Regions from separate parts of the Streptomyces sp. NPDC058307 genome, predicted to be linked through region 2. Evidence: riboswitches for the same ligand, from Rfam matches in the RefSeq annotation. Region 2 holds a riboswitch; each other region holds the start of a gene.
What was found. Region 2 has a riboswitch for cyclic di-AMP ahead of ACFVYN_RS31155 (transglycosylase family protein). Riboswitches for the same ligand answer to the same signal wherever they lie in the genome.

Region 1 (7,602 bases), on a different contig from region 2:
CAACGGCCTGCGCGTGGTGCTCTCCGAGGACCACTTGACCCCGGTCGCGGCGGTGTGCCTCTGGTACGACGTCGGTTCGCGCCACGAGGTCAAGGGACGTACCGGCCTGGCTCACCTTTTCGAGCACTTGATGTTCCAGGGTTCCGGACAGGTCAAGGGCAACGGGCACTTCGAGCTTGTCCAGGGCGCGGGCGGCTCGCTCAACGGCACCACCAGCTTCGAGCGCACCAACTACTTCGAGACCATGCCGACGCACCAGCTGGAGCTCGCCCTCTGGCTGGAGGCCGACCGCATGGGCTCGCTGCTGGCCGCCCTCGACGACGAGTCGATGGAGAACCAGCGCGACGTCGTCAAGAACGAGCGCAGGCAGCGCTACGACAACGTCCCCTATGGCACCGCGTTCGAGAAGCTGACCGCGCTCGCGTACCCGGAGGGCCACCCCTACCACCACACCCCGATCGGGTCGATGGCAGACCTGGACGCGGCCACGCTTGAGGACGCGCGCGCGTTCTTCCGCACGTACTACGCGCCCAACAACGCCGTCCTGTCGGTCGTCGGCGACATCGACCCGGAGCAGACGCTCGCCTGGGTCGAGAAGTACTTCGGCTCGATCCCCTCGCACGACGGCAAGCCCGCGCCCCGCGACGGCTCCCTGCCCGAGGTCATCGGCGAGCAGCTGCGCGAGGTCGTCGAGGAGGAGGTCCCCGCGCGCGCGTTGATGGCCGCCTACCGGCTCCCGCACGACGGCACCCGTGAGGCGGACGCGGCCGACCTGGCCCTCACCGTCCTCGGCGGCGGAGAGTCCTCCCGCCTCTACAACCGGCTGGTACGGCGCGACCGTACGGCCGTCGCGGCCGGCTTCGGCCTGCTGCGCCTGGCCGGTGCGCCCTCCCTGGGCTGGCTCGACGTGAAGACCTCTGGTGATGTCGAGGTGCCGGTCATCGAGGCCGCCATCGACGAGGAGCTCGCCCGGTTCGCCGCCGAGGGCCCCACGGCCGAGGAAATGGAGCGCGCCCAGGCCCAGTTGGAGCGCGAGTGGCTGGACCGGCTCGGCACCGTCGCGGGCCGTGCCGACGAACTGTGCCGTTTCGCCGTCCTGTTCGGCGACCCCCAGCTCGCCCTGACCGCCGTACAGCGGGTCCTGGAGGTGAGCGCCGAGGAGGTGCAGGAGGTCGCCAAGGCCAAGCTGCGCCCCGACAACCGCGCGGTGCTCGTCTACGAGCCCACCGCCCCGGCCGAGATCGCCCAGAGCGCCGAGGACGCCGACGCCCCGGACTCCGCGGCCACCGTGGAAGCGACCGACGAGAACGAGGAGGCGGCCAAGTGACCGAGCTCGCCGCGATGGAATTCCACCCGCAGCCGCAGGCGGGCGAGCCCAAGGTCTGGGCCTTCCCCGCCCCCGAGCGCGGGAAGCTCGACAACGGCCTCACCCTCCTGCGCTGCCACCGCCCCGGCCAGCAGGTCGTCGCCGTCGAGGTGCTCCTGGACGCGCCCCTGGACGCCGAGCCGGCCGGCCTGGACGGTGTCGCCACGATCATGGCGCGCGCGTTCTCCGAAGGCACCGACAAGCACTCCGCCGAGGAGTTCGCCGCCGAGCTGGAGCGCTGCGGCGCCACCCTCGACGCGCACGCCGACCACCCGGGCGTCCGCCTCAGCCTCGAAGTGCCGGCCTCCCGCCTCGCGAAGGCGCTCGGTCTGCTGGCCGACGCGCTCAGGGCGCCCGCGTTCGCGGACAGCGAGGTCGAGCGGCTCGTCCGCAACCGCCTGGACGAGATCCCGCACGAGCTGGCCAACCCGTCCCGGCGCGCCGCCAAGGAACTCTCCAGGGAGCTGTTCCCGGCGGACTCGCGCATGTCGCGCCCGCGCCAGGGCACCGAGGAGACCGTCGAGAACATCGACTCCGCGGCCGTACGCGGCTTCTACGAGAAGCACGTGCGGCCCGCCACCGCGACCGCCGTGGTCGTCGGCGACCTCACCGGCATCGACCTGGACGCGCTGCTCGCCGACACCCTCGGCTCCTGGACGGGGTCCACGGGCCGGCCGCGCCCCGTGCCGCCGGTGACCGCCGACGACACCGGCCGCGTCGTCATCGTGGACCGCCCCGGCGCCGTCCAGACGCAACTGCTGATCGGCCGTATCGGCGCCGACCGGCACGCACGCGTGTGGCCCGCGCAGGTGCTCGGCACCTACTGCCTCGGCGGCACCCTCACCTCCCGCCTGGACCGCGTCCTGCGCGAGGAGAAGGGCTACACCTACGGCGTACGGTCGTTCGGGCAGGTCCTCAGGTCCGCCCCGGACGGCTCGGGCGCCGCGATGCTCGCCATCAGCGGCTCGGTCGACACCCCGAACACCGGTCCCGCCCTGGACGACCTGTGGAAGGTGCTGCGCACGCTGGCCGAGGGCGGTCTCACCGACGCCGAGCGCGATGTCGCCGTACAGAACCTCGTCGGAGTGGCACCGCTCAAGTACGAGACGGCCGCGGCCGTCGCGAGCACGCTGGCCGACCAGGTCGAGCAGCACCTGCCCGACGACTACCAGGCGACCCTGTACCAGCAGCTCGCCGCGACCGGCACCGTCGAGGCCACCGCGGCCGTCGTGAACGCCTTCCCGGTGGACCGGCTGGTGACGATCCTGGTCGGCGACGCGGCCGCCATCAAGGAGCCCGTCGAGGCGCTCGGCATCGGCGAAGTCAAGGTCGTGACGGCCGAGTAGAGGAGCTGGACGTCAGGAGCCCTGGTGACGCAACAGCCACCAGGGCTCCTGGATGTCCGAATTGGGCAGGAGGTTGCCTGTCTGCCCTGTGGGATGCGCTACAAACCCCGTGATCGGTTTGGGGATTGAAAGTGGCCCCGCTTAGCGTCCTCTGGGCTGTCCGTCAGGCACTGCGCCGCGCCCGCGGCACCGGACAGTCATCGCCGAGTCCCCGCATGGCGTAAGTCAGGGGAGCCGGGGACCCATCACAAGTCCCTGGGGTGAATCGGACGCCCGCGCACCGCGAGGGGGTCCGTAGGAGACCTTCCTGCTCCGAACCCGTCAGCTAACCCGGTAGGCGAGAAGGAAGGAAAGGACCAGCCACCACATGGCGTTCACCTGCGCCACCGGGAAGCACCGTCGTCCCGGCCGTATGAAGCGCACCACCGCCCGCGCGGCGGGTGTCGCGGCCCTCGCCACCACCGGCGTCATCGGCACCATCGCAGCCCCGGCGTTCGCCGCCGACAACTCCGTGGAGCAGACCGGCCTCATGCCCGTCGTCAGCGTCGGGGAGTCCCTCGCCGACCAGCTCGACGCCCAGGCCGAGGCGCAGGCGCAGGCCGCCGCGCAGAAGAAGGCGGCGGCGGAGGCCAAGCGCAAGGCCGAGGCGCGCGCCAAGGAGATACGCGAGGCCAAGGAGCGCGCCGCCCGCGAGGCCGAGCGCAAGCGCCTCAACCGCTTCGTCGCCCCGATCTCCGGCTCCTACGTGTCCACCGGCTACAAGACCGGCGGCTCCCTGTGGTCCTCCGGCAGCCACACCGGCATCGACTTCCACGCCGCCAGCGGCACCTCGGTCCACGCGGTCGGCCGCGGCACCGTCGTGGAGACCGGCTGGGGCGGGTCGTACGGCAACCAGATCGTGATCAGGATGGCCGACGGCACGTACACCCAGTACGGCCACCTGTCGTCCATCGGCGTCTCGGTCGGCCAGTCGGTCACTCCCGGCCAGCAGATCGGCCTCTCCGGCGCGACCGGCAACGTCACCGGCCCGCACCTGCACTTCGAGGCGCGCACCACTCCCGAGTACGGCTCGGACATCGACCCCGTCGCCTACCTGCGCTCCCACGGGGTCAACGTCTGACGCCCACCGCGCGACCGCCACGAGGCCCCGGCTCCCGAGCCGGGGTTTTCGTCGTTTCCGGGGCCCCGTTGTCCAAAAAATATCCCCGGATTCCCGTCCGCCGTCGGAAATTCCCGCTCATTGCAATAGAGTCACTGAACACACGTCAATCGGCGACGTTTCACGGGGATTAAGACGGAGGTCGGACATGCGTATTCCGGCGCACTCGGTATGCACGGCGATCCGCGACGACATCGTCGCCGGAGTCCACGAGCGCGGGAGCCGGCTCACCGAGGAACTGCTCGCCCGCCGCTACGGCGTCTCCCGGGTCCCGGTCCGCGAAGCCCTGCGCACACTGGAGGCCGAGGGCTTCGTGGTGACGCGGCGCCACGCGGGCGCGTGTGTGGCAGAACCGACCGAGCAGGAGGGCGCCGACCTCCTGGAGATGCGCATGCTCCTCGAACCGCTCGGTGCCTCCCGGGCCGCCCAGCGGCGCACCGAGGCCCATCTGAAGGTGCTGCGCGGCCTGGTCAGGCTGGGGCAGGAGCGGGCCAGGCGCGGCAACAGCGACGATCTGCGCTCCCTGGGGGGCTGGTTCCACGAGACGCTCGCGCAGGCCTCCGGCAGCCCCGCGCTGACCTCGATGCTGACCCAGCTGCGCCACAAGATCGCCTGGATGTACGTCGTGGACGCGCCCGCCAACCCCGTGGAGTCGTGGGCGGAGCACGGCGCGATCGTGGACGCGGTGGCGCGCGGGGACAGCGAGCGCGCGCGGGCGATCACGACGCTGCACACCGAGCGCTCGGGCGCGGCGCACCGGCTGCGGTTCACCTCCGGGCCGGACCGCACGGACCGTGTGAGGACCTCGCAACATCCTGTAAACGTGACAGGTCTGCGGCATTAACACGGGCGCCGTATACAAAGAGGGAGTAATTCGCGGGGCGCTATTTCCGCTGCCCGCAAAAGGGAAATGCGAAGGGCCCGCCCGGTAATTCGGACGAGCCCCTCGGTGCTTTTCAGGGCACCTTCCCTCAGACGGTCTCGGGAAGCTCCTCGAGCCCCTCGGCGACCAGCTTGGCGAGCCGGTCGAGGGCCGCGTCCGCACCCTCGGCGTCGGAGGCGAGGACGATCTCCTCGCCGCCCTGGGCGCCCAGGCCGAGAACGGCCAGCATGGAGGCCGCGTTGACGGGGTTGCCGTCGGCCTTGGCGATCGTCACCGGGATGCCTGCGGCCGTGGCGGCCCGGACGAAGATGGAAGCGGGGCGGGCGTGAAGGCCCTCGGCCCAGCCGACGTTGACGCGGCGCTCAGCCATGTGATGCTGCCCTTCGGTTCTCAGGGTTGTCTAGACCAGTTTCCCACACGTGAAGCGCTCCCGGACAGGCCTGAAGTCCTGCCGGGGGGAGTGGTCGGACCGCGGCCTCGGCCCGACTTCCGTCCCTGTGTGTCCTCGTGTGTCCTCGCGCGTTCTCCACAGACTGCCTCGCGCCGTTGTCGTACGCGAGCCGTACTCTGGGGCCCATGCAGAGCGCGTCGGACCGGCACGAGTATCCCGCCCACTGGGAGGCCGACGTGGTGCTGCGCGACGGCGGCACCGCGCGTATCCGGCCCATCACCGTCGACGACGCCGATCGCCTGGTCAGCTTCTACGAGCAGGTCTCGGACGAGTCGAAGTACTACCGCTTCTTCGCGCCCTACCCTCGCCTGTCCGCCAAGGACGTCCACCGCTTCACGCACCACGACTTTGTGGACCGGGTGGGACTCGCCGCCACGGTCGGCGGCGAGTTCATCGCCACCGTACGCTACGACCGCATCGGCGCCGACGGTATGCCCGCCACCGCCCCCGCCGACGAGGCCGAGGTCGCCTTCCTGGTCCAGGACGCCCACCAGGGGCGCGGCGTGGCCTCCGCCCTCCTCGAACACATCGGGGCCGTCGCCCGCGAGCGCGGCATCCGGCGCTTCGCCGCCGAGGTGCTGCCCGCCAACGTCAAGATGATCAAGGTGTTCACCGACGCCGGCTACACGCAGAAGCGCAGCTTCGAGGACGGCGTCGTACGCCTGGAGTTCGACCTGGAGCCCACCGACCGCTCGCTCGCCGTGCAGTACGCGCGCGAACAGCGTGCCGAGTCGCGGTCCGTGCAGCGGCTGCTCACCCCCGGCTCCGTCGCCGTGGTGGGCGTCGGACGCGCCCCGGGCGGTGTGGGCCGCAGCGTGCTCGGCAACATCAGGGACTACGGCTTCACCGGCCGCCTGTACGCCGTGAACAAGGCGTTCCCCGAGGAGCAGAAGGAACTCGACGGCATCCCCGCCCACCGCTCGGTGCGGGACATCGACGGCCCCGTCGACCTCGCGGTCGTCGCCGTACCGGCCGAGCACGTGCCCGAGGTCGTCGCCGAGTGCGGGGCACACGGCGTGCAGGGACTCGTCGTGCTCTCCGCCGGGTACGCCGAGAGCGGCCCCGAGGGGCGCGAGCGTCAGCGTGAACTCGTGCGGCACGCACGCGCGTACGGCATGCGGATCATCGGCCCGAACGCCTTCGGCATCATCAACACCTCCCCGGACGTCCGCCTCAACGCCTCACTGGCCCCCGAGACCCCCCGCCCCGGCCGGATCGGCCTGTTCGCCCAGTCCGGCGCCATCGGCATCGCCCTGGTCTCCCGGCTGCACCGGCGCGGTGGCGGCGTCACCGGCGTGACCGGCGTCTCCACCTTCGTCGCCTCCGGCAACCGCGCGGACGTGTCCGGCAACGACGTCCTGCAGTACTGGTACGACGACCCGGACACCGACGTCGTCCTCATGTACCTGGAGTCCATCGGTAACCCCCGCAAGTTCACCCGCCTCGCCAGACGTACGGCGGCGGCCAAGCCCCTGGTCGTCGTGCAGGGCTCGGGCACCGCCCCGCAGGGCCACGCCGTCCGCGCCACCCGCCTGCCGCACGCGACGGTGTCGGCGCTGCTGAGGCAGGCCGGAGTGATCCGCGTGGACACCATCACCGAACTCGTGGACACCGGCCTGCTGCTCGCCCGCCAGCCGCTGCCCACCGGACCCAAGGTGGCGATCCTCGGCAACTCCGAGTCGCTCGGCCTGCTCACGTACGACGCGTGCGTGGCCGAAGGGCTGACGCCCTCACCCCCGCTGGACCTGACCACCGCGGCCGCGCCGGAGGACTTCCACGCGGCCCTCGCGCGCGCGTTGGACGACGACCACTGCGACGCGGTGATCGTGACGGCCATCCCGGGGGTCGGCGAGGGGTCCGCAGGCGACGCCGCCCTCGCCGAGGCGCTCAGGTCCGCGGCGGAGCAGGTCCCCGGCAAGCCGGTCCTCGTGGTCCACGTCGAACTCGGCGGCCTCGCGGAGGCCCTGTCGGCGGCGACCAGCACCGCTCCCCAGGCCGCCGCGGGTCCGCCGAAGATCCGTGCCGACCATCCTTTCCGCGCCCTGGACCGGCTGCGCGCCACACCGGTCCCCGCGGAACCGTCCGCCCCCGGGAACGGCGACCGCCTCATCCCCGCCTACCCCGCCGCCGAGCGCGCGGTGCGGGCCCTGGCCGATGTCGTGCAGTACGGCCAGTGGCGCCGGGAGTCCGCCGAACCCGGCAAGGTGCCCGCGTACGAGAACATCGACGAAAAGGCCGCCGCCGCCCTGATCGACGGCCTGCTCACGCGCGGACAGGGCCTCACCCTCGGCACCGAGGACACCTGCGAGCTCCTCACCACGTACGGCATTCAGGTCCACCGGGCCCTGCCCGCCGCCACCTCCGACGCCGCCGTCCAGGCCGCCGCCACCCTCGGCT
Region 2 (7,602 bases):
CGCGTCGCAGCGGGACGACGACGTGGCGCGGGGAGATGTTGCCGGCGGCGGTTTCGGGGAGGAAGGGCTGGTAGGTCATGTACGACCGGGGGTCGACGACCGTGACGGTCGCCTCGCCGTAGCGCATCTTCTTGAGAATGCGCCGAGCTGCGTACAGGCCTACGTACCCACCGCCTACTACGAGGATCCTGGGACGCTCCGTGGTGCTCATGCCATCGAGTATCCACCCGCCTCAGGGGGGTCGCTCGTGCGCCCCTTCACAAGCTCTTGCAAGGGGTGTGTTATCCTCCGCGACTCGCGTGATCCACATCATGCCGTGGGACGGGAACCACCCTATCCGGCAACCCGTTGTCAATGCCGCGTGAGCTGCCTCTCCGTGCCGGAACCGGTCCCGTGAGGGGCCCTCGCGGGACCCCCGCGCACCCCTCCGCCGAAGCCCGCCTCCCACCGTTTTGAACGTGTTCACACGGGTGTTGAGCCCCCGGAAGGGTCAACCGGACGACATTCGTCGTCCGACAGGACCCAATTCCTTGTGAAGAACTTCACGAACTTTCTCGGCGCCACGTCAACGAGGGGCCCCGAAGGGCCCCCCGGACGCGCTCATACGTTGTTCTGCCTGCTCAGCAGAGGTGCCGACAGGGCCTATGCGAGGGACCACGCGATGCCGTCGAGGATGTCGTGCTCGCTCACGACGACCTCCTCGGCGCCGATCCGCTCCATGATCGCGAGGAGTACGAGGGCCCCGGCGGCGATGACGTCCACGCGCCCCGGATGCATGGAGGGCACGGCCGCGCGCTCGGCGTGGGTGGAGTGCAGCAGCCAGTCGGTGATCTCGCGGACGCGGTCCTGGGAGACGCGGGAGTGGTGGATGGCCTCGGAGTCGTACTCCGGGAGCTCCTGGGCGATCGCCGACACCGTGGTGACGGACCCGGCGAGCCCCACCAGCGTGCGCGCCTCGCGCAGCGGGACACTCTCCTCGGCGAGGTCGAGGGCGCCCTCGATGTCGCTCCGTATGGCGGCGATCTGCGCGTCGGTGGGCGGGTCGCTGACGACCCCGTCCCGCACCAGGTGCCGCTCGGTCATCCGCACACAGCCGATGTCCACGGAACGTGCGGCGCGCACATGGTCGTCGCCCACGACGAACTCCGTCGACCCCCCGCCGATGTCCACCACGAGGTAGGGCTTGGCCAGGTGGTCGCCGCCCCTCAGCTCCCTGGTAGCCCCGGTGAAGGAGAACTCGGCCTCCTGGTCCCCGGAGATGACCTCGGGCTCGACCCCGAGGATGTCCAGGACCCCGCGCACGAACTCGTCCCGGTTCTCGGCGTCCCGGGAGGCGGAGGTGGCGACGAACCGCAGCCGCTCGGCCCCGTGCTCCTTGATGACCGCCGCGTACTCCCGGCACGCGGCGAAGGTCCGCTCCAGCGCCTCGGGCGCGAGCCGCCCGGTCCGGTCGACCCCCTGCCCGAGCCGCACGATCGTCATACGGCGGTCCAGGTCGACCAGTTCGCCGGTCTCGGGGTCGCAGTCGGCGACAAGGAGCCGGATGGAGTTCGTACCGCAGTCGACGGCGGCGACACGGGTCACTTGGCGTCCTCCTGCTGCTCGGTCAGGTTCACGCAGGCCCCCTTGCGCCACCACTCCGGCAGCATCGCGATCGCCTCGTCACCCAGCGGGTTGACGCCCGGGCCCGCGGCCAGCGAATGACCGACCAGGACGTGCAGGCACTTCACCCGGTCCGGCATGCCGCCCGCGCTCGGGAAGCCCTCCAGGACCTCGATGGCGTCACGGCGCGCGAGGTAGTCCTCGTGCGCGGCCCGGTAGGCGGCAGCGAGTTCCGGATCGGTCTGCAGCCGCTCCGTCATCTCCTTCATGACGCCGTTCGCCTCCAGCGTGCCGATCGCCGAGGCGGCGCGCGGACACGTCAGGTAGTACGTCGTCGGGAAGGGCGTGCCGTCCGGCAGCCGGGGCGCGGTCTCCACGACGTCCGGCTGCCCGCACGGGCACCGGTGCGCGATCGCGCGCAGCCCGCGGGGCGGCCGGCCGAGCTGCTGCTTGAAGGCCTCCACGTCCGCGTCGGTCGGCTCGGTGCGCGGGGTGGAGGGCGGAGGCGTTTCCATGCCTGTCTTTCTATCGGTCCATCGGTCGGTTCACTGGTCGGAGGCGTCGGACTTGTCGACCCCGTCCCAGACGTTCGCGTACCAGGGGCGGTCGGCCGCGCCCAGGTCGGTGCGGGACTGCCTCGCCGCGTCCGGGTCGACCACGATGAAGCCCGTCTCCCCCGGCAGCACGTAGTGCAGCCGCTGCCGGATCTGCTGCTCCGCGTACGCGTCGTCCTGCCAGCGCGCCTTGAGGTCGCGCAGCTTCTCGACCCGCTCGGCGGCCCGCGCCTTCTCCCGCTGGAGGTCGGCGATCTCGGCGCGCTGGGAGACGTACTGCCTTATCGGGTACGCCAGCGCCACCACCAGCGTGCACAGCACGAGGGCGAGCAGCGCGGCCCGGCCGGTCAGCCGGGAGCGGCGGGCCTGCCGCTTGGTCTGGGAACGGTAGACCCGGGCCGCGGTCTGCTCGCCGAGCAGCCTGATCCTGGTCGTGGTGGAGAAACGGTCCCGGTCCTTCACGGCCATCGGCTCTCCGCCTCCCCTTCTACGTACGTACGTCCCCGCACACGGTACGGGACCGGTACGGGGACGTACGTACGACTGGCTAAGGCTTAGCCCTGCCGGGGTCAGCCCTTGAAGCGGGGGAAGGCCGAGCGGCCCGCGTACACCGCCGCGTCGTCGAGGATCTCCTCGATGCGCAGGAGCTGGTTGTACTTGGCGACGCGCTCGGAGCGGGCCGGGGCGCCGGTCTTGATCTGGCCGCAGTTGGTGGCGACGGCGAGGTCGGCGATGGTGACGTCCTCGGTCTCGCCGGAGCGGTGCGACATCATGCACTTGAAGCCGCTGCGCTGGGCGAGCTCCACGGCGTCCAGGGTCTCGGTGAGCGAGCCGATCTGGTTCACCTTGACGAGCAGGGCGTTGGCGGTGCCCTCCTCGATGCCGCGGGCCAGGCGCTCCGGGTTGGTGACGAACAGGTCGTCGCCGACGATCTGGACCTTGTCGCCCAGCTTGTCGGTGAGGACCTTCCAGCCGGCCCAGTCGTCCTCGAACAGCGGGTCCTCGATGGAGACGAGCGGGTAGGCCGCCACGAGCTCCTCGTAGTACTCCGTCATCTCGGCGGCGGAGCGGTCCTTGCCCTCGAAGGAGTAGACGCCGTCCTTGTAGAACTCGGAGGCGGCGACGTCGAGCGCCAGGGCGACCTGCTCGCCGGGGATGTAACCGGCTTCCTTGATCGCCTCGAGGATGAGGTCCAGGGCGGCGCGGTTGGACTCCAGGTTCGGCGCGAAGCCGCCCTCGTCGCCCAGGCCCGTCGACAGGCCCTTGCTCTTCAGGACCTTCTTGAGGGTGTGGTAGACCTCGGTGCCCCAGCGCAGCGCCTCGGAGAAGGACTCCGCGCCGATCGGGGCGATCATGAACTCCTGGATGTCCACGTTGGAGTCGGCGTGCGAGCCGCCGTTCAGGATGTTCATCATCGGCACCGGCAGCAGGTGCGCGTTCGGGCCGCCCAGGTAGCGGAAGAGGGGGAGGTCGCTGGCCTCGGAGGCGGCGTGGGCGACGGCGAGGGAGACGCCGAGGATGGCGTTGGCGCCGAGCGAGCCCTTGTTGTCGGTGGCGTCCAGGTCGAACATCGCCTGGTCGATCAGACGCTGCTCGGTGGCGTCGTAGCCGACCAGCTCCGGGCCGATCTGCTCGATGACGGCCAGCACGGCCTTCTCGACACCCTTGCCCTGGTAGCGGTTCGGGTCACCGTCGCGCAGCTCGATGGCCTCGAAGGCGCCCGTGGAGGCGCCGGACGGGACGGCGGCACGACCGGTGCTGCCGTCGTCGAGGCCGACCTCGACCTCGACCGTGGGGTTGCCTCGGGAGTCCAGGATTTCCCGGGCTACGACGACGTCGATGGACGGCACGAGCATCTCCTTCTTGGGATGTGACACGGTCCGCCGGGACCGCGGTGGGTTCTGCGAGACCGAGCCTAACCGGCTCCGGGGGATCGGCCACCGTGTGGACCGCCCCCTGGACAGAACCGAGAGTAAATTGTTTCTGAACTGAACAAAGACGGGCCTCGGCGAGCATGAAAAAACCCCGCCCCGGTGCGTACGGGGGAACACGCACCGGAGCGGGGAGCCCGTGGGGACGGGGGGTGACCCTCACGAGGCCTTCATCATGAAGGACACGGCTGTGAGGGCACTGTGGTTCAGCCGGGGCCTACTTCAGGTGCAGCTGCTGACCCGGGTAGATGAAGTCGGCGTCGGTGATGATGTCCTTGTTCAGCTTGAACAGCTTCTGCCAGCCGCCCTTGACCTTGTGCTTCTCGGCGATCGAGCTGAGCGTGTCGCCCTTGACGACCTTGTACTCGCCGTCGCCCTTCTTGACCTTCTTGCCGGTCGGGGTGGTGACGGTCTTCTTGGCGGCCGGACGCTCGGCCGAACGCGAGGCGCTCTGCTTCTCGGTCGAACGGCTGCTCGTGTTCGAGGAGCTGGAGTTAGAGGAGCTGGAGTTCGACGAGGAGGACGAGCTGCTGCCGCTGTAGCCGGCGCTGGACAGGCCCTTGCCGCAGACCGGCCAGGCACCCTTGCCCTGGGAGGCGAGGACCTTCTCGGCGACGGCGATCTGCTGGGACTTGCTGGCCTGGTTGGCCTGCGCGGCGTACTGCGTGCCGCCGTACGCGGCCCAGGTGGAGGCGGAGAACTGCAGGCCGCCGTAGTAGCCGTTGCCGGTGTTGATGGACCAGTTACCGCCGGACTCGCACTGGGCGACGGTGTCCCACTCGGAGGCGGTAGCGGCGGAGGCGTTGCCGGCCGCCATCAGCGGGGCGGCGATGGCGACACCGGTGACACCCGCCAGAGCGGCGGCACGGGTGGCCTTGGACGGACGGCGGTGCTTGCCCTTGCCGGAAAACAGCATGGTGGATCCCCTCACCGACGCCTGCGAGGTGAGCTGTCGGGTTCGGGCCGGTTGAGTTGCCCGGCCGCGCACCTCCCGGTGCGCGACTTAACCCCAAGCCGGTCCAGCTGAACTGCTGGGTCCGGCACTTACCTTGGGTCCCCCGCTCCTGCCTACGGCGCTTGACGCGACGACTGTTCCCGTTCGGCCACTGGCAGGATTCGGCGTTGCGACCGACGGGGCTCGGGTTGCCGAGCGGTCACGACCGTAGACACGGGCTCGGTCGAATTTCAAAGACGATCAGGGCTTCTGAGACTCATCCCACACTTTCACCAAAGTGGACATTCAGTGCGAAGTGTGACGTGAACTCCCGCTGTTTTTCAGGCCTTTTCAGCCCTATTCAGCCCCTGTGTCGAGGGTCTGACCGGCGACGATGCCGTTCGGGTCGGCCCCGATGCGGTCCTTGTTCTCGGCGTAGAGGGCACGCCATCCGCCGTCGAGGCCAAGGGAGTCGGCGATGGAGACGAGGGAGTCGCCCTCCTGGACGGTGTAGGTGCCGACGGCATGCCGGCCGGCCGGGGAGGAGGCTGTGCTCTTCGTCGCAATCTCCTCGGCGCTGGAGCCGCGGTGCTTGCCGGAACCGAGGGCGCCGACGTCCACGAGGGCCGAAGAGCTGCCCCGCTGCCACGACTTGTCCGCTTCGTCCTCTTCCGTGCTCACCACGGGCGAGCTGTCGGAAGGCTGGGTGTCCGCTGCGGCGGAACCGTCGGAAGTCGAAGGGTTCTTTTTGTCCGGCTTGGCGGAACTGTCGTCACCGGAGGGAGTGGCCGACGGCGAGGGCGTCACGGACGAACCGTCCAGCCCGTCGAGCAGACCGGAGGACTCCTCGGAGCCCGAAGAGTCGGCGGAACCGGAGGAACCGGACGAGCCCGATGAACCGGATGTGTTCGACGAGTCGGACGCCGAGGGCGAGGGCGTCCCGCTCCCCACCCCCGTGTCGACGTCGGCCGAGCTCGAGTCCTTGCTGAGACCGCCGAGCAGACCGCAGGTCGGCCAGGCGGCGATGCCCTGGTCCGCGAGGAGCTTCTCGGCCACGGCTATCTGCTGGTTGCGACTGGCGAGGTCCGCCGTCTCGGCGTATGCGAGGCCGCCGTACTTCTCCCAGTTCTCCTGGGACATCTGCAGGCCGCCGTAGTAGCCGTTGCCGTCGTTGGCGCTCCAGGAGCTGCCGCTCTCGCACTCCGCGACCCGGTCCCAGGTGGTGCCGGTGGCGGCGCTCGCCCCGGTCGCTCCGAGCAGTGGGATCGCGATGGCGGAGCCCGTCACACCGGCCGCCACGAGGAGAGCGGGAGCCTGACGGGGGCGACGGTGACGACCGTTCCCGGAGAGCATGAGGGGACCTTTCCCGAGACAGCAAGTACCGGCGCGGCGAGTGGTGCGGGGCACCGCGCTGGTCCGTGAACGTATAGGGATTCGATCACTTGTCACAAGTTAATGCCGCGTAGATCACGTGAGGATCACAAACTTGAGGACTCGTCACGTTTACCCGCCTCCGATCCGGGACAAGAGGGGTCTCTCGGTCGATTACCAGACGGGCGTGAACTCCACCGGCAAAGTGCGCAGTCCACGCATGATGAGTCCCCCACGCCACCGCAAATCAGCCGAATCGACCGCCAGTTGGAGATCCGGGAGGCGGGTGAGGAGGGTGGCGAGCGCGGTCTGGCCCTCCAGGCGGGCCAGCGGGGCACCGAGGCAGTAGTGGATGCCGTGGCCGTAACCGAGGTGCTGATTGTCACGGCGGGACAGATCGAGCACATCGGGGTCGGCGAACCGCTGTGGATCCCGGTCCGCGGCGGCGAGTACGACGAGCACCGGGTCACCCGTGGCGATGTCCTGCCCCCCGATCCGCAGCGGTTCGGTGGCGAACCGCCAGGTGGCCAGTTCCACCGGGCCGTCGTACCGCAGCAGTTCCTCCACACCGGTCTCCAGGAGGCCCCTCTCCTGCCTGGCCAGGGATTCCTGCAGCCGGTGGCGCTGCTCGGGGTGGGTGAGGAGGGCGTAGGCACCGTTTCCGATCAAATTGACGGTGGTCTCGAAACCTGCGAACAAAAGAATGAAGGCCATGGCCGCGGCCTCGTTCTCGGTGAGGTGCTCCCCGTGGTCGGAGGCCCGGATGAGCGCGGAGATGAGGTCCTCGCCGGGAGGGGGCTCATCGGGCAGCGCTTCCCGCTTCCGGTGGATGAGCTCGGCGAGATAGCCGCGCATCTTCTTCACGGACCGCGCCACCCCGCCTCGCGGACCGCCGCCGTGACGGATCATCATGCCCGCCCAGTCCCGGAAGTCGTCCTGGTCCTCACCGGGGACACCGAGCAGGTCGCAGATCGCGTAGATGGGGAGCGGGAAGGCGAACTCGTGGATGAGGTCGGCGGAACCCGTGGCCGCGAACCCGTCGATGAGACGGTCGGTCAACTCCTGTACCCGGGGCGCGAACTCGGCGACCCTCCTGGGCGTGAACGCCTTGCTGACGAGCCGTCGGAGCCTGGTGTGGTCCGGTGGATCGATGTTCAGCAGATGCGTCATCAGCTCCGCCTTGCGCTCCCCCGGGATGCCGGTCTTGCCC
Region 3 (7,602 bases), on a different contig from region 2:
CGGCCCGCTGATGTTCTACTACCGCGAGGACCTCTTCAAGAAGCACGGACTGAGCGTCCCGAAGACCTGGACGGAGTTCGCCGAGACCGCCCGCGCCGCCAAGAAGGCCGTCCCGGACGCCTACTTGACCACCTTCTCGGCCAACGACCCCGGTCTGTTCGCGGGTCTCGCCCAGCAGGCCGGCGGCAAGTGGTGGACCGTCGACTCGGCCGGCAAGTGGACCGTCGGCATCGACGACGCGGCCACCAAGCAGGTCGCCGAGTTCTGGGGCGGGCTCGTGCAGGAGGGCGTCATCGACAACCAGCCGATGTACACCCCGGCCTGGAACAACGCCCTCAACAAGGGCACCCACCTCGCCTGGGTCTCCGCCGTCTGGGCGCCCGGGGTGCTGGTCTCCTCCGCGCCCGACACCAAGGGCAAGTGGCGCATGGCCCCGCTGCCGCAGTGGAAGTCCGGCGAGAACGTCACCGGCAGCTGGGGCGGTTCCTCCACCGGTGTCTCCACCGACTCCAAGCATGCCGAGGCCGCCGCCAAGTTCGCCACCTGGCTGAACACCGACCCGGAGGCCCTTGCCGCCCTGGTCAAGGAGGTCGCGATCTACCCGGCCGCCACGAAGGGCCAGTCCGGGAACGTCCTGACCACGCCGGAGTTCTTCTCCAATCAGGCGGACTTCTACACGACGGCCGGCCAGATCGCCGCGACCACCGCCGCCGCGGCCTGGGGCCCCAACGTCAACACGGCCTACACCACCTTCCAGGACGCCTTCGGCAAGGCCACCAAGTCGAAGAAGGAGTCCCAGTTCGACTCGGCCCTCGCCACCGTGCAGTCGAAGACCTTCTCCGACATGAAGAAGCAGGGCTTCGAGGTGACCGAGGCATGACCAGCGCTCCGCTCAAGGGCTCCGACCTCATCGAGGCCGGGCCCTTGGCGGACGGCACCGGCACCGCCCCGTCCGTCCGCCCCAGCCGCCCCCGCCGCCGTGGTCGCGGTCGCAGCGCACCGTACTGGTTCCTGGTGCCCACCCTGACCCTCTTCGCCGCCTTCACCGTGGTGCCCATCGGGTACGCGATCTGGCTGAGCCTGCACAAGGTCCAGGTCAAGGGCATCGGCCTCGGCAAGGGTGCCCGCTCACAGGTGTGGAACGGCATCGGCAACTACACCGACGTCCTCAACGACTCCGAGTTCGGCCACAGCGTGCTGCGCGCCTTCGGATACGGCCTCATCGTCATCCCGACCATGCTGGGCCTCGCGCTGCTGTTCGCGCTGATGCTGGACACCCCGAAGGCACGCAGCGCGCCCTTCGCCCGGCTGATGATCTTCCTGCCGTACGCGGTGCCGGGCATCATCGCCGCCCTCATGTGGGGCTTCCTGTACCTGCCGGACGTCAGCCCCTTCTACTACCTGCTGGACAAGTTCGGCCTCCCGCAGCCCGACCTGTTCGACGGCGGCAACCTGTACCTCTCCTTCGCCAACATCGCGGTCTGGGGCGGCACCGGCTTCAACATGATCGTCATCTACACCGCCCTCAGGGCGATCCCGGCTGACATCTACGAGGCGGCCAGGATCGACGGCGCGACCAATCTGAGCATCGCCCTGAAGATCAAGATCCCGATCGTGATGCCCTCCCTGGTGCTCACCTTCTTCTTCTCGGTGATCGCCACCCTCCAGGTCTTCACCGAGCCCATGGCCCTCAAGCCGCTCACCAACGGCCTGCCCAGCTCGTGGAGCCCCCTGATGGCCATCTACGACAAGGCCTTCCTCCAGTCCGACATCTACGGCGCCTCCGCCACCGCGGTCGTCCTGGCCCTGGCCACGTTCGTCCTCTCCTTCACCCTGCTGCGCATCTCCGACCGCTACACCCGGGAGGACCGGGCATGACCCCCCTCACCCTCACCGCCGGCCCCAAGGCCGCCCGCCGCACCGCCTGGGTGCCCACGATCGTCCTGATCCTCGGCGCGCTGTACTGCCTGATCCCCATCGCCTGGGTGGTCGTCGCGGCGACCAAGGACCGGTCCGAGCTCTTCTCCACCTTCACCCTCGCCCCCGGCACCGGCCTCTTCCAGAACCTGAGCGACCTGACCGCCTACCGCGACGGCATCTTCTGGCGCTGGATGGCCAACTCGGCCTTCTACGCCGGTCTCGGCGCCCTGCTCTCCGCCGCGGTCTCCGCCGCCGGCGGCTACGCGCTCGGCCGCTACAGCTTCCGCGGCCGTGAGGCCATCTTCAAGATGATCCTGGCCGGCGTCCTGGTGCCGTCGATCGTGCTGGCCGTACCGCAGTACCTGCTGCTGTCGAAGCTCGGCATGGCCGACTCGTACTGGTCGATGCTGCTGCCGTCGATCCTGTCGCCGTACGGCGTCTACCTGGTCCGCATCTACGCGGCCGCGTCCGTGCCCGCCGAACTCATGGAGGCCGCCCGCATGGACGGCGCCAGCGAGTGGCGGATCTTCTCGCGGATCGCCGTACCGATGATGATGCCCGGGCTGATCACGGTGTTCCTCTTCCAGTTCGTCGGCATCTGGAACAACTTCCTGCTGCCCTTCGTCATGTTGGCCGACGACGAGAAGTTCCCGATCACCCTCGGCCTGTACACGCTGCTCGCCCAGGGCGCCTCGCAGCCCGCGCTCTACACCCTGGTCATCACCGGATGCCTGCTCGCGATCCTGCCGCTGATCGGGCTCTTCCTGGTGATCCAGCGGTTCTGGTCGCTGGACCTGATGAGCGGCGCGGTCAAGGCCTGAGGCCCAGGCCCACTTTCACGAACGAGGAACATGACCACCAGCGCGAACGGACGCCGAAGGCCCCCGACCATCCACGACGTGGCCCGGGAGGCGGGCGTCTCGCGGGGCACCGTCTCCCGCTTCCTGAACGGCGGCCACTACGTCTCGGCCGCCGCCCGGCGGTCGGTCGAGGCCGCCATCAGGAAGACCGGCTACGTGGTCAACCGGCACGCCCGCAGCCTCAGTACGGGCCGGTCGGACTCGGTGGCGTTCCTGCTGACCGAGCCGCAGGAGAAGTTCTTCGAGGACCCCAACTTCAACATCCTGCTGCGCGGTTGCACCGAACGGCTCGCCCAGCACGACATCCCGCTGCTGCTGATGCTGGCCGAGAGCGACGACGACCGGCGCCGGCTGACCCGGTACATCACCTCGGGCCACGTCGACGGGGTGCTGCTGCTCTCCAACCACAGCGGTGACCCGGTCGCGGCCGAACTGCACCACGCCGGGATCCCGTTGGTGGTCTGCGGCAAGCCGATAGGGCGGGGGACCAAGGTGAGTTACGTGGCCGCCGCCGACCGGGAGGGCGCGCAGGACATGGTCCGCCATCTCCTCGCGGGCGGCCGCCGACGCATCGGCATGGTCACCGGGCCGCTGGACATGCCGGGCGGCCCCGACCGCCTCGCCGGCTACCGGGACATGCTCGCCGAGGCCGGGCTGCCCTACGACCCGGCGCTCGTCGTCGAGGGCGACTTCCGGCGCAGCGGCGGCGAACGGGCCGCCCGCAGCCTGCTGGCCCAGGCCCCGGACCTGGACGCGGTGTTCGTCGCCTCGGACCTCATGGCCCTCGGCGTCGTGGGCGTCCTTCAGCAGGCCGGGCGTGCGGTGCCGGAGGACATCGCTGTCGGCGGCTTCGACGACTCCCCGGCGGCCACCGCCATCGCCCCCGCCCTGACCACCATGCGCCAGCCCTTCGACCGCATCAGCGCCGAGATGGTCCGCATGCTGCTGGCCCAGATCGCCGGCGAGGACACGGCCGGAGTGATCCTCCCGACGGAACTGGTGGTCCGGGACTCGGCATAGGCGAATGGGACGGAGCGCCAGCGGCCCGCTCTGCGGCACCCCGGAGCGGCAGCGGCCCCGCTCTGCGGCACCCCGGAAGCGGAACGCACGTCAACGGATGTGAAAGCAGCAGCCGTCCGGTTCGCGTCGAGTCGCGGGGGCCAACCATCCGTATTCTCTGATCATGGCCGCCTCCCCCGCATATGCCCTGATCGCCACCGACCTGGACGGCACGCTGCTGCGCGCCGACGACACCTTCTCCGACCGGTCGTTGGCCGCGCTCGCCCGGGTGGCCGCGGGTGGGGCCCGGCATCTCGTCGTGACGGGACGGCCGGCGCCCAGAGTGCGGCCCCTGCTCGACGACCTCGGCAGCACGGGGCTCGCGGTGTGCGGACAGGGCGCGCAGGTGTACGACGCCGGCGCGGACCGTCTGCTCTGGTCGGTGACCCTGGACCGGGAGCTGGCCGAGACCGCGCTGGGCAAGATCGAGGCCGAGGTCGGTCAGGTGTACGCGGCTGTGGACCAGGACGGTGTCGACGGGCTCACGCTCATCGAACCGGGCTATCTGATGCCCCACCCGACCCTGCCCGCCGTACGGGTCGGCCGGCGCGACGACCTGTGGTGCGAGCCGATCAGCAAGGTGCTGCTGCGCCACCCCTACCTGTCCGACGACGAGTTGGCGGTCACGGCGCGTTCGGTGGTGAGTTCGCTGGCGACGGTCACCATGTCGGGGCCCGGGACCGTCGAACTCCAGCCATGCGGCATCACCAAGGCGACGGGCCTCGCGCTGGCCGCCGGACACCTGGGCCTGGGGCCGGAGACGACGATCGCCTTCGGGGACATGCCCAACGACATCCCCATGTTCGACTGGGCGGCCCGTGGCGTGGCGATGGCCAACGCCCACCCCGAACTCAGGGCCGTGGCCGACCAGGTGACCCTGTCGAACGAGGACGACGGCGTCGCCGTCGTCCTCGAAGGACTGTTCCGTGAGGCCTAGTTCCTAGTACGCGCCGAACACGTTGTCGATGGACCCGTACCGCTGGGCCGCGTAGTTGCAGGCCGCGGTGATGTTCGCGACCGGGTCGTACGGGTCCCACGAGGTGTTGGCCACGTGGTACGCGTTGAAGGTCGGGTCGATCACCTGGAGCAGGCCCTTGGAGGGCGTGCCGGCGGCCGCGTTGGAGTCCCAGAGGTTGATGGCGTAGGGGTTGCCGGAGGACTCGCGGATGACGTTGCGGTAGATGCCGTCGTAGGAGCCGGGAATCCCGTGCTCCGCCATGACGGCGAGGGAGGCCCGGATCCAGCCGTCGAGGGTGTCGGAGTAGCCGAGCGTGGTCGCGGTCTGCACGGCCGGGGTGGCCGCGGACGCGGTGGTGGCGCCGATGAGGGGGAGCGCGAGTACGGCGGCTCCGGTGCCCACGACGGCGAGCTTGCGGACGAGACGGCTGGTGCGGGTACGTCGGTGCTGAGCGGCAGCGGACATGGTGAAGTTCCTCTCCGTCGCCTGCGAGGTGAGCTGTCGGGTTCGGGCGGGAGATGCCCGGCCTCGCCTATGAATGGCGTGACTTCACCCCAAGCCGTGCCGGTATGTCCGAAGACATCCGGTTCGGCGGTCTACCTGGTTCCCCCGCTCCTGCCGTGGTTCTCGGTGGGTGTACGGGCGGTGGCAGGATTCGGCGTCCGCCCGACAGGCCGGGAACGTATGCGAGAGCACATGTCCGAAACAAGTGGCGAATTCACATGCGATGCCTATTGACCTTGGTACGAGGCATTTGAGGCGCTTGATCCTTTGCGTTCGCCAAGCCTCAACTCACGCACGGGCAAAGGCGGATCGCCAGATTCCGGATTCATGCCGGTCCGTCCGCACGAGTGGGTCAAGTCACAGTGGATCGCAAGAGGTGCAAAAGGGGCAAGAGTCTCAACTCATGCTCAACCGGCGGCCCGTGGGGTCCGCTGCTCCGGTGCCCATCCCGCAATAGCGGTCCATTCCGTACAAGTCGATAGATATTTGTTCTTATCAGATGATCAAAAACATACCGGTCGTGATCCGATACCGCCTGGCATGGACGGGGCGGGCGCTATCGGTGATCCAAAGGTGACCGGATACGCTGACTTGAGTGAGGGCAGCGACCTATCGACATTCCGTGTGACCGCCAGTAGACACCAGCAGACAGGAGACCCCTCGTGACCGTCGTCGGGCCGTTCGGGCTGAGCGTGCGGGACCAGGCTCTGGAAGCCGATGTCCAGGCCGGATTGGCGGCTGTCGAGGAGGGACTGCTCGAGGCCACCAAGAGCGAGGTCCCCTTCATCACGGAGGCCGCGCAGCACCTGGTGCGGGCGGGTGGAAAGCGGTTTCGGCCGTTGCTCGTGATGCTCGCCGCCCAGTTCGGTGACCCCTATGCGCCGGGCCTGGTGCCGTCGGCCGTGGTGGTGGAGCTGACCCACCTCGCGACGCTGTACCACGACGACGTCATGGACGAGGCCGAGGTCAGGCGGGGTGTCGACAGCGCCAACACCCGCTGGGGCAACTCGGTGGCCGTGCTGACGGGCGACTTCCTGTTCGCCCGCGCCTCGCACATCCTGGCCGACCTCGGGCCCGCGGCCGTCCGGGTGCAGTCGGAGGCGTTCGAGCGCCTGGTCACCGGGCAGATCCTGGAGACGGCCGGGCCGCAGGACGGCCGCGATCCGGTCGAGCACTACCTCGACGTGCTCGGCGGCAAGACGGGCTCCCTCGTCGCGGTCTCGTGCCGCTTCGGGGCCATGATGTCGGGCGCCGACGAGACCGTCGTGGACGTCCTGACCCAGTACGGCGAGCGCCTCGGTGTCGCCTTCCAGCTCGCCGACGACGTGCTGGACATCGCCTCCGACTCCCGGGAGTCCGGCAAGACGCCGGGCACCGACCTGCGCGAGGGCATCCCCACGATGCCCGTGCTGCGGCTGCGGGAGCGGGCCGCCCGGCTCGGCCTTGCCGAGGACATCGCCCTGTGCGAGCTGCTCGACTCCGACCTCACGGACGACGCCCGGCACGCGGAGGCGCTGGCGGCCCTGCGCGCGCACCCCGCGCTGGAGCAGGCACGCCGGGACACCACGCGCTACGCGCAGGACGCGCGCGCGGCCCTGGCCCCGCTGCGGGAGTGCGACGCGAAGGCGGCGCTGATGGAGCTGTGCGACGCGGTGGTGCATCGCGCGGGCTAGCGCAGGCCGGTCTTTCGCCAGAGCGACGCCCCCTACGGGTCGTAGGGGGCGTCGGCGTGTCGTGTCATACCCCAGGTGTACACGGAGTTGGCTCCGTGGTCTGACGCATTCTCATGGCCGATTTGGTCAGATGGACATCACGGAAAACACCACTCCTCACCGATTCGGGTGAGAATGGCGGCTACGGGTGGACGCAGGGGGAGTTGACAGCCGCCGCCGACGACGGAGGTAAGGCACACATGGCACCGTACGAATCCGACGACAGCGCGACCGCGGCGGACGCCGAAGAACTGCGTTCCGCGCGCCGGCGCAAGGCCGCGCGGTACGTCGTGCCGGCCACGGTGATGGGAGTCGCGGCGGCGACCATCGGGCTGGTCCCGGCGCTCGCCGACTCGGGCGACCCCAACCTGCCGAAGATCAGCGCACAGGAACTCATCGAGAAGATCGCCGCGTCGGACGTGCAGCAGTTGTCCGGCACCGTGAAGATCACCACCGATCTCGGTCTGCCGAACCTCGGCGGCCTGGAGAGCTCGCTCGGCTCGTCCGCAGGGCCCTCCGGCTCGGGCGACGGCTCGTCCGCCGACCCCACCACCAAGCTGACCGAGCTGGCCTCCGGCACGCACACACT
Region 4 (7,602 bases), on a different contig from region 2:
ACTCGCCCAGCACCACCACGTCCGCGCCCTGCGCGGTGAGCAGTCCCGTCCCGTCCGCCCCCGCCACGAAGGTGTCCGGCTCCCGCCACGCCGTCACCACCCGGCGTACCCCCGCGTCCAGGATCAGCCGGGCACAGGGGGCCGGGCGGGAGGCCCGGTGGGTGCAGGGTTCCAGGCTGGTGTAGACGGTGGCCGTGGCCAGGCGGGGATCGTCCGGGGCGATCTTCGCGAGCGCCGCCTCCTCCGCGTGGACGACCGGGTCGCCGGCCTCTCTGGAGTGGCCGCGGGCGAGTTCCGTGCCGTCGGCCGCCACGACCAGCGCGCCCACGCTGAACGCCGTCCGTGAGGGCGGGCACTGCGCCGCGAACTCACAGGCCAGCGCGAGCCATTGGTGGTCCGCGGCGACGGCGAGCGGGCCGGTGCCGGGGGCGGTGGGCTCGTAGCGCATCAGGACCACGTCCTCGATACGGCGGCTCTCCAGCAGGCGCAGCCGGCCGGACTGGTAGCCGCCCGGGCCGAAGAGGCGGGGGGCGTCCGGGGTGCCGACGAAGAGGGGGGCCAGGACCAGCTGCACCTCGTCCGCCAGACCCTGCTGGAGGAGCTGGGTGTGGATCCGGCCGCCGCCCTCCACCATCAGCCGCTCCACCGCGCGCTCCTCGTGCAGGTGCTCCAGCAGGCGGCGCCAGTCCAGCTCGGGGCCGAGGGAGACCACATCGGCCGCCAGGCCCAGGGCACGGGCCCGCTCCGCGCCCTTGTCGGTCGTGAAGACGAGCTTGTCGCCCCCCGTGTGCCAGAAGTTCGCGGCCGGGTCCAGCTCGCCCGAGCCGCTGACCGTGACCTTCAGGGGGTACGGCGGCTTCCCGGCGGCGACCCGGGCCGCGCGGCGCGTCTCGGAGTTCACCAGCAGGCGGGGGTTGTCGGCGCGGATCGTGCCCGCGCCGATGAGGATCGCGTCCACGGACGCGCGGACCTCGTCGACGCGGTCGAAGTCGGCCGGGCTGGACAGCAGGAGGCGGTCGGGGCCGGTGTCGTCGAGGTAGCCGTCGAGGGAGACCGCGGCGGAGAGGAGGACGTAGGGGTGGGGCATCGGTGCGGTCCCTCTCGGAAACGGATGACGGGGCTTGGTTCAAGTTTGAAGCAAACCTACACTGGGGGCATGACGACCCGCTGGCTCAGCCCCGACGAGCAGCGAGCCTGGCGTGCGTACATCGCCGCCTCGCTCCTCCTGGAGGACACCATCGACCGGCAGCTCCAGCAGGAGGCCGGCATGCCGCACCTGTACTACTCCATCCTGGCCAACCTCTCCGAGATCCCGGAGCGGCGGCTGCGGATGACCGAGCTCGCCGAGGGGCTGAAGATCACCCGGCCCCGGCTGACGTACGCCGTCGCCCGGCTGGAGAAGGACGGGCTGCTGCGGCGGGAGAGCTGCCAGTGGGACAAGCGGGGCAGCGTCGCGGTCCTCACGGAGGAGGGGATGGCGGTGCTGGAGCGGGCTGCGCCGGGCCATGTGGACACGGTCCGCGCCGCGCTCTTCGACCGGCTCACCCCGGAGCAGGTGGGACAGCTGGAGGAGATCTTCACGAGTGTCACGGAGGGACTCCAGGGTGAGGAGGGTGCCTCCGGGGAGGTCCCGTGGCGCCGACGGTCCGCGCCGCCCTGTTCGTGACAAGCGCCATACAGGCCAGTGACAAGCGCCATAAAAGCGTTGCTTCAAATTTAAAGCATGAGGTAGGGTCTCGATCAGTAGAACTGCTTCAAATCTGAAGCAGGTATGCCTACGGAGCGGAGTACCCGCATGACCGACCTGCCCGCCGCCACCCAGCGCTCCCGCGTCCGCGTCCCGCTGCGCTTCGGGGACGGCTACGGCGTGGACGCCGAACTCGTCACCTTCCACGGCCTGGCCGACGGGCGCGAGCACCTCGCCGTCGTCCTCGGCGACCCCGCCCCCGGCACCACCCCGCTGGTGCGGCTGCACTCGGAGTGCCTCACCGGCGACGTCTTCGGCTCCGCCCGCTGCGACTGCGGCCCGCAGCTGCGCGAGGCGGTCGAGCGCATAGCCGAGCGCGGCGGCGTCCTGCTCTACCTCCGCCAGGAGGGCCGCGGCATCGGCCTCTACAACAAGCTCGACGCCTACGCTCTCCAGGACCAGGGTCTCGACACCTACGCCGCGAACACCGCGCTGGGCCTGCCCGAGGACGCCCGCGACTACACCGCGGCCGCGCAGATGCTCCAGGCCCTGGGGATCTCCGAGCTCGACCTGCTCTCCAACAACCCCGACAAGGCGGGCCAGTTGCGCGACCTCGGCATCGACGTCCGCGACCGGGTCCCCACCGGTGTCTTCACCACCGCCCACAACGTCCGCTACCTGCGCGCGAAGGTCCTGCAGACCCAGCACACGCTGCCGCTGGGGGAGTTGACCGAACTCGGCGTCGGCTGAGCGTCACCTGGGCGTGTGCGCCAGATAGGCCAGCACGGCCAGGACCCGCCGGTGGCCGCTGTCGCTCGGCGGCAGGCCGAGCTTGAGGAAGACGTTGCCGATGTGCTTGCTGACCGCGCGCTCGGTGACCACGAGCGTCTTGGCGATGGTCGTGTTGTCGTGGCCCTCGGCCATCAGCTTCAGCACCTCGCGCTCGCGCGGGGTGAGGGAGTCGAGCGGGGTGTCGCGGCGGCGGGTCAGGAGCTCGGTGACGACCTCGGGGTCCAGCGCGGTACCGCCGGCCACCACCCGCTCCAGCGCGTCGAGGAACTCGTCGACCCGGCCGACCCGGTCCTTGAGGAGGTAGCCGACCCCGCTGGTGCCACCGGCCAGCAGCTCGGCGGCGTACGACTCCTCGACGTACTGCGAGAGCACCAGCACCGGGAGCCCCGGGATCCGCTCCCGCGCCTCCAGGGCGGCCCGCAGTCCCTCGTCGCGGAAGCCGGGCGGCATCCGCACGTCGAGGACGGCCACGTCAGGGCGGTGTTCGAGCAGGGCGGGCAGGATCTCGGGGCCGGTGCCGACGACGGCCACGACCTCGTGCCCGGAGGAGGTCAGAAGCAGCACGAGCCCCTCTCTCAGGAGGGCGTTGTCCTCGGCGATCACCACACGCACGGCAGCTCCACATCGATCACGGTCGGGCCCCCGGCGGGGCTGGTCACTTCGAAGGTCCCGTCGAGCGCGGCGACCCTGCGCCGCATCCCGAGCAGCCCCGAGCCCGCGGACTCGTCGGCGCCGCCCCGGCCCTCGTCCCGCACCCGCACGGTCAGACCCCGCCGGGTCCTGGCCAGCCGGACCTCGGCCCGGTCGGCGCCGCTGTACTTGGCGACGTTGGTGAGCGACTCGGCGACCACGAAGTAGGCCGCGGCCTCCACCGCCGCGGGCGCCCGGGTGCCCTCGTCCAGGCCGCCGTCGTCCACGCCCACGGTGAGCCCGCTGCTCGCGGCGAGCGCCCGTACCGCGCCGACGAGACCCCGGTCGGTGAGGATCGGCGGATGGATCCCGCGCACCACCTGCCGCAGCTCCGTCAACGCCTGTTCGGCCTGGTCCTGGGCGTCGTCCAGCAGTTTGCGGGCGGCGTCCGGGTCACGCTCGTAGGCCCGCTTGGCGAGTCCGATCCGCATCGACAGCGCCACCAGGTTGGCCTGGGCGCCGTCGTGCAGGTCCCGCTCGATGCGGCGCAGCTCGGCCTCGTGCGCGGCGATCGCGTCGGCCCGGGTCTCCCGCAGCTCCTCGACCCGGCGGGCCAGCCTGGCACTCGGGGACGGCATGAGCAGCACGGCCGACCAGCGGGCCTCGGTGTCCGCGAGCCGCACGATCAGCGGCAGGACGACGGGGGCTCGGCGCAGCGCTCCGGCCCACACGCCGTCGACCAGCAGGCCGAGGGGCCACAGCGGGAGGGCGAGGGCGAGGAGGGCGCCGTAGAGGTAGTAGGCGAGCATCCAGCGCAGGTCCCTGAGCGTGCCGGGGTCCCGCACCGAGATGCGCAGCCGTTCGCGCAGGGTGCCGGTCATCGGTGTGTACGCCTCGGGGATCTCCCGGCCCGTCCACAGGGCGGTCAGGTTCCGCTTGGCGCCGGCGATCCGCCGTATCAGCAGCACGGCCTCGGGCAGCAGCCAGCAGCCGACCACGGCGACCGTACCGATGGCGGCGATCAGGAGCACCGTGATGAAGAGGTACATGCCGAAGCACATCGCCGCGGCCACGACGAGATGCACGGTCGCCATCGCCGTCCGCTGCACCGACTTCCACATGCGGCTCACGCTAGACGAACGGGCCCCGGGCGCACGGTGTAGCCCGCTACACCATCGGGGGCCGGGCGAGGATCACTCCCCGCGGCGGTCCTGGCCATCGCCGACTCGACCACCTGCACGACGCCCGGAACAACCCTGGCGCGGAGCACTCCCCGGATGACGTATGCTGGTTACACAACGGCGCGGGGTGGAGCAGCTCGGTAGCTCGCTGGGCTCATAACCCAGAGGTCGCAGGTTCAAATCCTGTCCCCGCTACTCAAGGCTCAGGGCCGGAATCCAGTTCACTGGATTCCGGCCCTGAGTGTTTTTTCCGCTCGTGACGTGATGTGACGCGGGGTGAGCGCGTGACCGCCCTCCGCGTTACAGCTGACATACCGTCAATGTCCGTGTGTGGCTTGAGTGAAGGTCAACTCGCCCGTTTTTAGCCGTTCATGGGCCGTAAGTCCTGCCGGGTTTCGTTAATGATCAAGTGGAACAGCTTGGAATCGGGCCCCCGGGTCTATTAACGTTCGATAACGCAGCGCGGTCGTCCCAGCCGTCACAAGAGACGGCTCCGTGCTCACGCGCCGAATTCCGCAAGGGAACCGGGGAACCACCAACTTGGGGTGAATCGCTCGTACTCCGCCGTGGCAGCACGGTCGGTATACGCGCGTAGGAGACCTTCCTGCTCCGAACCCGTCAGCTAACCCGGTAGGCGAGAAGGAAGGAAAGGAGCGCGCCCACGTGGCGTCCAACCCGCCTGCCCCCGAGGCGCCGTACGTCCCGAGCGACACCCTCGTATACGGCGGCTACCGTGCCGACGACGAGGCCCCGCTCGGCGAGTGGAACCCCACCGCGGACTCCCTCGCCCCCGTACGAGGCCGGCATCGCGTCGCCAAGCAGCGTGGCGGAGGGTTCGCCCGTAGCTCCACCGTTCTGGGCGTCGGTGTCATAGCCGCCGTCAGCGCCGGCGGGATGGCCAGCGCCAACACCGGCAAGCCGCCGGTCTCCATCTCGCTGCCGGACCTGCCCAACGTGGGCTCGCTCATCTCGGACGACTCCGCCCCCGCCGCGGACGACACGAGCGCCTTCAGCAGTGTCGGCGCCACCACCGCCGACACCGTCAAGGGCACCTCGGGCGCCGGTGAGGCGCTGCGCTCGCGCATCCTGGCCCAGGCCGAGGTGCAGCAGGGCCAGCTCGACACCAAGGCCGCCCAGGCCATCGCGGACGCCGCCGAGAAGGAGGCCGACGCGGCCGCCGCCAAGGCGGAGAAGGAGGCCCAGGAGAAGGCCACCGCCGCGAAGAAGAAGGCGGAGGAGGCGGCCGCGAAGAAGGCCGAGGCCGCGCGCCTGGCCGAGCTCGCCAAGCAGTACACGCTGCCGACCTCGTCGTACACCATCACGGGCACCTTCGGTCAGGCCGGCTCCCTGTGGGCCTCCGGCTACCACACGGGCCTCGACTTCGCCGCCCCCACGGGCACGCTCATCAAGGCGATCCACGGCGGCACCGTCACCCAGGCCGGCTGGGCCGGTTCCTACGGCTACCGCACGATCCTCACCCTCGACGACGGCACCGAGCTGTGGTTCTGCCACCAGTCCTCGATCAACGTCAGCGTCGGCCAGAAGGTCGGCACCGGTGACGTCATCGGACGCGTGGGCGCCACGGGCAACGTGACCGGCGCGCACCTGCACCTGGAGGTCCACCCGGGCGGCTCGGCCAACGGGATCGACCCGATGACGTGGCTGCGCGGCAAGGGGCTCACTCCCTGAGGCGCCCCTCGGGGTTCCCGGAGGTTCCCGCCGGTGCGCCGGAGTAGCTGCTTCCGCTTGTTTACGAGGACTTTGCGGCCATAGCGGAAGACCGGCGCCCGGCGCGGGCGTTGACGTATGGCATGACTTCTCTTCGCAAGCTCGGCTCCTCCGACCTCGAGGTCTTCCCGCTCACCCTCGGTGGCAACGTCTTCGGCTGGACCGCTGACGAGGCCACCTCCTTCGACGTGCTCGACGCGTACACCGCGGCCGGCGGCAACTTCATCGACACGGCCGACGTCTACTCGGCGTGGGTCGAGGGAAACTCCGGCGGCGAGTCCGAGACCGTCATCGGCAAGTGGCTGGCGGCCCGCGGCAACCGCGACGACGTCGTCATCGCCACGAAGGTCAGCCAGCACCCCGACTTCCCGGGCCTGTCCGGGGCGAACATCAAGGCCGCCGCCGACGCCTCCCTGAAGCGCCTGGGCACCGACCACATCGACCTGTACTACACCCACGTCGACAAGACCGAGGTGCCGGTCGAGGAGATCATCGGCGCGCTGGACGACCTGGTGAGGGCGGGCAAGGTGCGGGCGATCGGCGCCTCCAACATCTCCGCCGCGCGCCTCGCGGAGTCCCTCGCCTTCTCCGACCGCGAGGGCCTCGCGCGCTATGTCGCCCTCCAGCCCCACTACAACCTGGTCTCGCGCGACACGTACGAGGGTGAACTCGAGGCCGTCGCCGCCCGGGAGGGCCTCGCCGCCGTCCCGTACTACGCCCTCGCCTCCGGGTTCCTCACCGGCAAGTACCGCCCCGGTACGACGGTCGACAGCGCGCGCGCCGCGGGCGCCGGCCAGCACCTGGACACCGAGCGCGGCCGGAAGGTGCTCGCGGCTCTCGACGACATCGCCGAGGCCCACACCGTCCCGGTCGCCACGGTCGCCCTCGCCTGGCTCGCCGCCCGGCCGACGGTCGCGGCGCCGATCGCGTCCGCCCGCACGGTGGAACAGCTGCCGGCGCTGCTGGGCGTGGCGGACCTGACCCTGACGGAGGAGGAGCTTGCGCGCCTGACGGAGGCGTCGGCCTGAGCCTCCGCCGCGCGAGCTACGTGCGGTACGGGTTGTAGGCGGGGTACTGCACCGCCGGGTGGACCGGGTGGACCGGGTGGACCGGGTGGACCGGGTGGACCGGGTGGACCGGGGGCGTCGGCTGGGCGGGGTGCGTCGGCTGGGGCTGGTGAGGGGCGTATCCGTACGCCCCGTACACCGGCCAGGGCGGCGCGGCCACCGGGACCGGCGGTGCCGTCACCCGGGCCGCGTGGTCCAGCGAGGGACGCGCGACGTCCCGCCGCCGCCACAGCTCGTGCAGCAACTCCCGCTCCCGTACGACGAAGTCCGCGCCCGCCCGCCCGAGCCGCCCCCGGCGCCGCAGGAAGGCAAGCGACGTCGCGTACGCCTCGTACTGCGAGACCGCCCGCGCCGCGGCCCGCCCGCCGAACTGCCGCCGCGCGTAGTCCCGCGCCAAGAGCCGCGCCCGCATCGAGCCCAGCACATAGGGCTCGGTCGGCGTCAGCCATCCGGCGACGGCGTACGCGGGCAGTTCCTCGCGCACGGTCCTCAGCTCCCGCTGCCGTGTCCAGATGAC

Region 1: it holds a riboswitch for cyclic di-AMP, as region 2 does, so the genes downstream of both, ACFVYN_RS19485 (M23 family metallopeptidase) here and ACFVYN_RS31155 (transglycosylase family protein) in region 2, are expected to answer to the same signal.
Region 3: it holds a riboswitch for cyclic di-AMP, as region 2 does, so the genes downstream of both, ACFVYN_RS19290 (transglycosylase SLT domain-containing protein) here and ACFVYN_RS31155 (transglycosylase family protein) in region 2, are expected to answer to the same signal.
Region 4: it holds a riboswitch for cyclic di-AMP, as region 2 does, so the genes downstream of both, ACFVYN_RS39455 (M23 family metallopeptidase) here and ACFVYN_RS31155 (transglycosylase family protein) in region 2, are expected to answer to the same signal.

The regions. Positions count from the first base shown of each region.
Region 1 covers NZ_JBHVYZ010000025.1:24,481-32,082, reverse strand. The annotation lists gene ACFVYN_RS19495 (M16 family metallopeptidase) at 1-1,327, shown strand, start outside; gene ACFVYN_RS19490 (M16 family metallopeptidase) at 1,324-2,712, shown strand; cyclic di-AMP (ydaO/yuaA leader) riboswitch at 2,904-3,067, shown strand; gene ACFVYN_RS19485 (M23 family metallopeptidase) at 3,080-3,832, shown strand; gene ACFVYN_RS19480 (GntR family transcriptional regulator) at 4,020-4,715, shown strand; gene ACFVYN_RS19475 (HPr family phosphocarrier protein) at 4,843-5,124, opposite strand; gene ACFVYN_RS19470 (GNAT family N-acetyltransferase) at 5,331-7,602, shown strand, end outside.
Region 2 covers NZ_JBHVYZ010000055.1:40,287-47,888, reverse strand. The annotation lists gene ACFVYN_RS31180 (NAD(P)/FAD-dependent oxidoreductase) at 1-211, opposite strand, end outside; gene ACFVYN_RS31175 (exopolyphosphatase) at 643-1,584, opposite strand; gene ACFVYN_RS31170 (DUF501 domain-containing protein) at 1,581-2,117, opposite strand; gene ACFVYN_RS31165 (septum formation initiator family protein) at 2,148-2,624, opposite strand; gene eno (phosphopyruvate hydratase) at 2,726-4,012, opposite strand; gene ACFVYN_RS31155 (transglycosylase family protein) at 4,305-5,003, opposite strand; cyclic di-AMP (ydaO/yuaA leader) riboswitch at 5,007-5,173, opposite strand; gene ACFVYN_RS31150 (transglycosylase family protein) at 5,379-6,374, opposite strand; gene ACFVYN_RS31145 (cytochrome P450) at 6,567-7,602, opposite strand, start outside.
Region 3 covers NZ_JBHVYZ010000024.1:95,503-103,104, forward strand. The annotation lists gene ACFVYN_RS19265 (ABC transporter substrate-binding protein) at 1-880, shown strand, start outside; gene ACFVYN_RS19270 (carbohydrate ABC transporter permease) at 877-1,878, shown strand; gene ACFVYN_RS19275 (carbohydrate ABC transporter permease) at 1,875-2,741, shown strand; gene ACFVYN_RS19280 (LacI family DNA-binding transcriptional regulator) at 2,772-3,800, shown strand; gene ACFVYN_RS19285 (HAD family hydrolase) at 3,964-4,776, shown strand; gene ACFVYN_RS19290 (transglycosylase SLT domain-containing protein) at 4,780-5,262, opposite strand; cyclic di-AMP (ydaO/yuaA leader) riboswitch at 5,268-5,440, opposite strand; gene ACFVYN_RS19295 (polyprenyl synthetase family protein) at 5,964-6,974, shown strand; gene ACFVYN_RS19300 (outer membrane lipoprotein carrier protein LolA) at 7,214-7,602, shown strand, end outside.
Region 4 covers NZ_JBHVYZ010000105.1:7,787-15,388, reverse strand. The annotation lists gene ACFVYN_RS39485 (dihydrofolate reductase family protein) at 1-1,087, opposite strand, end outside; gene ACFVYN_RS39480 (MarR family winged helix-turn-helix transcriptional regulator) at 1,157-1,666, shown strand; gene ribA (GTP cyclohydrolase II) at 1,796-2,437, shown strand; gene ACFVYN_RS39470 (response regulator) at 2,441-3,091, opposite strand; gene ACFVYN_RS39465 (histidine kinase) at 3,079-4,230, opposite strand; tRNA gene ACFVYN_RS39460 (tRNA-Met) at 4,412-4,485, shown strand; cyclic di-AMP (ydaO/yuaA leader) riboswitch at 4,785-4,942, shown strand; gene ACFVYN_RS39455 (M23 family metallopeptidase) at 4,954-5,979, shown strand; gene ACFVYN_RS39450 (aldo/keto reductase) at 6,102-7,046, shown strand; gene ACFVYN_RS39445 (PrsW family intramembrane metalloprotease) at 7,063-7,602, opposite strand, start outside.